DNA from 2 places in the Thalassospira sp. A40-3 genome. Region 2 is predicted to be linked to the other one. Evidence: riboswitches for the same ligand, from Rfam matches in the RefSeq annotation. Region 2 holds a riboswitch; the other holds the start of a gene.
What was found. Region 2 has a riboswitch for glycine ahead of IT893_RS01705 (L-serine ammonia-lyase). Riboswitches for the same ligand answer to the same signal wherever they lie in the genome.
Positions count from the first base shown of each region.

Region 1: linked by a shared signal. The riboswitch ahead of gcvT (glycine cleavage system aminomethyltransferase GcvT) and the one ahead of IT893_RS01705 (L-serine ammonia-lyase) in region 2 are both predicted to bind glycine.

Region 1 covers NZ_CP065428.1:3,604,592-3,608,006, reverse strand. The annotation lists gene ispH (4-hydroxy-3-methylbut-2-enyl diphosphate reductase) at 1-774, opposite strand, end outside; gene IT893_RS16570 (hypothetical protein) at 1,031-1,588, shown strand; glycine riboswitch at 1,692-1,790, shown strand; gene gcvT (glycine cleavage system aminomethyltransferase GcvT) at 1,961-3,073, shown strand; gene gcvH (glycine cleavage system protein GcvH) at 3,148-3,415, shown strand, end outside.
Region 2 covers NZ_CP065428.1:376,565-379,979, reverse strand. The annotation lists gene IT893_RS01710 (dihydrofolate reductase family protein) at 1-264, opposite strand, end outside; gene IT893_RS01705 (L-serine ammonia-lyase) at 427-1,866, opposite strand; glycine riboswitch at 1,936-2,057, opposite strand; glycine riboswitch at 2,060-2,165, opposite strand; gene gpmI (2,3-bisphosphoglycerate-independent phosphoglycerate mutase) at 2,439-3,415, shown strand, end outside.

The sequences.
Region 1 (3,415 bases), 1.1 Mb from region 2:
CCAGTCGATATCCTTTGCCCGTTCGACCAGAACCGACCGTGTGCAGCCTTCGCGCTTGGCGACTTCGACCAGGCGGTTGGAGTTCGAAGAGTTCGGCGCGCCAAGGACCAGAATGGCATCGGCCTTTTCCGCGATCAGTTTGACCGCATGCTGGCGGTTGGTCGTGGCGTAGCAGATATCTTCCTTTTTCGGCACCGCGATTGACGGGAAACGCCGTTGCAGGATTTCAATGATCTTGGCGGTGTCATCAAGTGACAAGGTCGTCTGGGTCACGAAGGCCAGATTTTCCGGATCGCTGATTTCGATGGTTTCGGCGTCTTCCTCGGTCTCGACCAGGGTCATGCTGCCGGGCGGCAACTGGCCCATCGTGCCGATGACTTCGGGATGACCAGCGTGACCAATCAGAAGAATATGTTTGCCATCGGCGTGATGGCGTTCCGCCCCGCGATGGACTTTGGAGACCAGCGGGCAGGTCGCATCAAGATATTCAAGTTTGCGGGTTTCGGCCGCCTCGGGCACGGATTTCGGGACACCATGGGCCGAAAAGATCACCGGCACGCCATCGGGAACGGCATCAAGTTCGTCAACGAAAACGGCACCCATATCGCGCAGGCGATTGACCACGAATTTGTTATGCACGATTTCGTGGCGGACATAGACCGGTGCGCCATATTTTTCGAGTGCCTTTTCGACGATCTCGATGGCGCGATCAACCCCCGCGCAGAAACCGCGCGGATTGGCAAGAACGATCCGAAGGCTGGCTTTGTCAGACATGATACAGGTCCGGCTTTCCCAATTGCGTGCGGGCGTTGCCGACGCATTTTTCAAACATTCACGTTACATAACCTGCCTGATCATGCGGTGCAATGACTCTGGGGTAAATGGTCGGTGCGGGTTGGCCGAATTTTTGACGTTTTACACGGCCCAAGGCCTTTGAAGCGGGTTGTGCCGACATCCGCGACAGAATAGACTGCGCGCGGGCCGGTCGTCGCGATGCGGCCCGAAAACATTTGGTTTGATAGAGGCTTGGATGACAATCGGTAACGGACTTCGGCGCGTTTATGCATTGGGTATGGTCTCGCTTGGTGGATTGCTAAGCGCATGCGGCGGTGGCAACCCGTTCGAAGAACAGCCGGTCCCGGTTTGTCCGGCGGCCTATCTGCCAAAGGATACGGCAAAACTTGTCCAGTTCAGTGGTGCTGGCCGTGACCTGACCGATGTGATCGTCGAAGCCGAATTTACCGGATACCTCGGTGATTGCGGCTATGACCTTGATGACAAGGAACTTGATGTCATCATCAGCCCGATCATTACCGCCGAGCTTGGACCGGCAGCCCAGAACCGCAACGTTCAATTTAAATATTTCGTCGCCCTGCGCGACCCGAACGGCACCTTCATTCAGAAGTCGGTGTTTGACGTTAATATGGCGTTTGCCGACAATCTGAACATGGCACGCATCCGGGACGAACAGGTGACCCTGTCGGTGCCGCTGGACGATGTCTGGACCGGTCCGGATTACGAAATCTATCTTGGTTTCCAGCTGAGCGCGGACCAACTTGAGTATAATCGCCGCTTCGGAACCGATTGATTTTATTCGGGTTTGGTCATCTGAGACGCGGCAGGCCGATCGTGCCCGAAAAATAGGGGCTGGTCGGTTTGCGCGGAAACCCGTATAACAGAAACATACCCAAATGATGCACGTGGGAGAGGCCGCAGTCCTTATCGGATGAGCGGACGCCGAAGGAGCAACCACCCCGGAAACTCTCAGGCAACAGGACCGCGTGGAGATGGGACTCTGGAAAGCAGGTGACCTGAATTTCTGATCAGGAACACCTCGCCGAAGATGTAAGCAGACCGGCTTCCTACCCCGGATGTGATTCTTTCAGGCTCCAAAGACAGAGGGGGAATGTGGTTGGCCACTGGTCGGCTATATTTCGCAACGATTGTCCTGGAGAACCTGATGGCGGATCAAGAATCCGAACTTCTAAAAACTGCCCTTTATGATTTGCATGTGGAACTCGGTGCCAAAATGGTGCCGTTCGCTGGCTATGCCATGCCTGTGCAATATCCGCTTGGTGTGAAGGGCGAACATCTTCATACCCGTGCGAAGGCAGGCCTGTTTGATGTGTCCCATATGGGGCAGGTGCGTTTGACCGGCGAGAACCGCGTGGCGGAGCTTGAAAAGCTTGTGCCCGGTGATATCGCCATCCTCAAACCCGGTCGCACCCGCTATTCCGCGTTTACCCAGGACGACGGCACGATCCTTGATGATCTGATGATTACCAATGCGGGTGACAGCCTGTTTCTGGTGATCAATGCGGCCTGCAAGGACGATGATATCGTTCACATGCGTGCCAACCTTGGCGATGGTGTATCGCTTGAAGAAATCGATGACCGCGCGCTTCTGGCGCTTCAGGGCCCGGACGCGGCCAAGGTTCTGGCACGCTTTGCACCATCGGTTGCCGATCTGAAATTCATGAGCTTTGCCGAAGTCGACATCGCTGGCAGTCCGTGCTTTGTCACCCGTTCGGGTTACACTGGCGAAGACGGCTTTGAGATATCTGTACCCAACGCCGATGCCGAGGCGCTTGCACGCAAGCTGTTGGCCGAGGAAGAGGTCGAGGCGATTGGCCTTGGTGCACGTGATTCACTGCGCCTCGAAGCAGGTCTTTGCCTGTATGGTAACGACATTGATACCACCACGACCCCGGTTGAAGGGGATCTGAACTGGATCATTAATAAACGTCGCCGGGCCGAGGGTGGTTTCAAGGGCGCGGATGTGATCCTTGATCAGCTTGAACACGGTGCGGATCGCAAACGTGTCGGCATCAAGCCCGAAGGCAAGGCACCTGCACGCGAACACACCCAGATTTTGAACGCGGATGGCGAAGAAATCGGCGAGATTACATCGGGCGGGTTTGGCCCGACCGTCGATGGCCCGATTGCCATGGGGTATGTCGCAATTGAATTTGCCGAACCGGGTACCAAGGTCGATCTTATGGTGCGTGGCAAGGCGCGCCCGGCCGAGGTGGTCGAACTTCCGTTCGCGCCGCATCGTTATTTCCGCGGTTGAGAACCAGAATTTATCATAGAGAGAGCGGCGCTACGCTGCATTGGCACTGAATTGATCAACAGGGACAATGGAAGATGACTAAGAAATTTTCGCAGGAACATGAATGGATCGAGCTTGAAGACGGTGTGGCAACCGTTGGCATTACCGATTACGCGCAGCAGTCGCTGGGCGATATCGTCTATGTCGAGCTGCCGGAAGTTGGCAAGAAACTGACCAAGGATGGCGACGCCGCAGTTGTTGAATCGGTCAAGGCCGCCAGCGACGTTTACGCCCCGCTCGATGGTGAAATTGTCGAGGTTAACGAAGAGCTCGATGACAATCCTGCACTGGTCAATGAAGCCC
Region 2 (3,415 bases):
CTCGGTATTGGCAGGCCGATCTTTGGGCAGATCGCGGGAAGTCAAAACGATTGTGCGGCGGGCCTCATAGGGCCAGTCGCCAAATTCCATCACCTGATCAAAGGTGTTTCGCCCGATGATCAGCGTACCGACGGAGTCCAGAAAGTCGTCAAAGCCGAACTCGGCCGGGTCATATTCCCCCAACCAGTCCACCGCACCATTAGCACGCGCAATGAAGCCATCCAGACTGACCGCGATGTAAATGCGGAACAGTTTTTTGCTCATGTCTATGTCCAACCGATATTGGGGTCTTTGCCCCTATTTTTAGTCGGCAAATCATAGCAAAACACCAACCGCAAGTCGCAAGAAACAAAAGCAGAAAACCGTCTAATTTACATTGCAGATGCCAGAAAGCCCGGTTTTCTGCCCTATTCTTAAGAGTTGGGATCAGCACTCCACCACGTTGACATTGACCGCAAGACCGCCCTGGCTGGTTTCCTTGTACTTGCTTTGCATGTCGAGTCCCGTCTGGCGCATGGTCTCGATCACCTTATCAAGCGAAACGGTATGCTGGCCGTCACCGCGCAATGCCAGACGTGCAGCATTGATCGCCTTGACCGCACCCATGGTGTTGCGTTCGATGCAGGGCACCTGCACCAGACCGCCAATCGGATCGCAGGTCAGGCCAAGGTTATGTTCCATACCGATCTCGGCGGCGTTTTCGACCTGTTCGGGCGTTCCGCCCAGCACGGCACACAGCGCGCCAGCCGCCATTGAACAGGCAACCCCGACCTCGCCCTGACAGCCAACTTCGGCCGCCGAGATTGAGGCGCGCTTTTTATAGATCGACCCGATGGCCGCCGCAGTTAAAAGGAATTCACGAATTTTGTGCTGATTGGCGTTGGCACCGAACTTTTCGTAATAACGCAGAACGGCGGGAATAACGCCTGCGGCCCCGTTGGTCGGTGCGGTCACAACCCGACCGCCTGCGGCATTTTCTTCGTTCACGGCAAGGGCATAAAGATTGACCCAGTCAATCACCGTCAGCGGATCACGCAGGCCAGCTTCGGGCTTTTCGGTCAGTTCCTTGTAAAGGTTCGATGCCCGACGTTTGACATTCAGGCCACCGGGCAAGATACCGTCAGTGCGGATGCCACGGTCAATGCAGCTCATCATCGCGTCATGAACGCGATCAACAAAGGCGATGGTTTCATCGGAGCTGCGCCAGCTTTGTTCATTCTCCATCATGATTTCCGCGATGGAGCGCCCTTCGCGCTTGCAGATTTCCATCAGTTCGTCGGCGGACGAAAACGGAAATGGCAAGGTGATGTTATCGCCGGAATATTCCGCACCGTGATCGTCACTGGATACGATAAAGCCACCCCCGACCGAGAAATATTCCTGGGTATGGATTTTCACGCCATCGCGGTCAAAGGCGGTAATGCGCATGCCATTGGGATGCTGCGGCAGGGTTTCGGTGAAATGAAACACCAGATTGGTATCGCGGTTAAAGGCAACCGGATACTGCCCGTAAAGCTGCAACTGGCTGGTTTCATCAATCGCCTTCACAGTCGGCACAATATCATCAGGATCGATATTGCGCGGGCGCTTTCCATTCAGGCCCATGATCACCGCGGTATCGGTTGCGTGCCCCTTGCCGGTCAGGGCAAGCGATCCATAAAGATCAACCACGACACTGCCGGACTTTTGTAAAAGATTGCGCGCCTCAAGCTCAAGGCAGAAACGATATCCCGCGCGCATCGGGCCAACCGTATGCGAACTCGAAGGACCGATACCGATTGTGTAAAGGTCAACAACCGACAGGTTGACGTCATGTTGGGATTTCTTTTGCGATCCCGAAGAGGGATCGGTCGCGGGATTTGTCATCAAGGGCCTCCTTCACGGCTCAATAACGCGCTTGTTTTCGCGCTGTTTACGAACCGGTGTTTTTGCCCCCTCTGTCCCTTGACCTGAGATTATCCGCCCTGCCCGATCAAGATCGGCTTGGGGCGTTCATCCTTCGGTGGAAACCTGACCAGCGCTTTCTCCCAGGCGCTTTTTGGTTTCTCTCTCCAGAGCCTCTTCCGTGACGGTCCATCTGCCTGAGAGTGTTTATGAGGCATTGCTCCTTCGGCGCCGCACATCATGCAAATCGCGTGATATCCGAACTCTCCCGTCACGGTGCGAGATAACATTTCTGCCACCTCAGAGGTTCACCGTCAGATTGAACACTATCTGCGTCTTTAGACACTGTCAAAAGAACTGGTTTGCATCTGCAAAATTTTCTGCGGCAGATGCTGTTAAGCAACGGTAATCGTGCTAAATTGCCCGGGTAATTGATGTACCCGTCGTGCGCGAAGACTGACCCACCCTGTCCGCATGGCGGGATTGATGGCGAAAGAGCCCGTAAGTCACCATATTTACGGGACATTCAGCCTTTTCCTTTATCTGTGGGGTTTATGAACGTGACTGTATCGAATTCCGTAAAGCGCCCGCGCCCTGTGGTGCTGTGCATTCTGGACGGCTGGGGTTATCGCGAAGAAAGCAAGGACAACGCTGTCGCCCTTGCCAACACGCCTGTCTGGGATGACCTTTACGCCAACAATCCGACCGGGTTTCTTAAGGCCTGCGGTCTGGATGTTGGCCTGCCCGAAGGTCAGATGGGCAACTCGGAAGTCGGTCACATGAACCTCGGTGCTGGCCGTGTGGTCATGCAGGAACTGCCCAAAATTGACGAGGCCGTCAAAACCGGCACCATCGCCAATACCGACACCGTCAAAAAGATCATCGCCAAACTTTCCGATTCCAATGGCGTTTGCCATATCGCGGGTCTTCTGTCCGAAGGCGGGGTGCATTCCCATCAGGCCCACATGGCGGCCCTGGCCAAGATCATTGCAGGTGCCGGTGTGCCGGTAAAAATTCACGCCTATCTTGATGGCCGTGATACCGCACCGAAAAGTGCCGCCAAGTTCCTTGAGAAATTCCGCGCCCTGATCGGTGATGCCAATGTTGAAATCGCCACAGTCACCGGCCGTTATTACGCCATGGACCGCGACAACCGTTGGGAACGCGTAAGCCAGGCCTATTTCACGATGGTTCAGGGCAAGAATTACGCCGATGGCCGCAGCGCAGAAAGTGCGGAGGCCGCGATTGCCAACGCCTATGAAGCCGGTACGACCGATGAATTTGTTCTGCCGACCGTGATTGGCGATTATGATGGCATCAAGGACGGCGACGGCCTTCTGATGACTAATTTCCGGGCGGACCGCGCACGTGAAATCCTTGCCGCCCTCTGCGCACCGGAATTTGACGGCTTTGATCGCGGCACGCCGATCAAGTTCGCCGTTCAGGCCGGGATGGTCGAATATTCGTCCGAACATGCCAAATACATGGATGCGATCTATCCGCCGCAGACCCTGCCAAACATCTTTGGCGA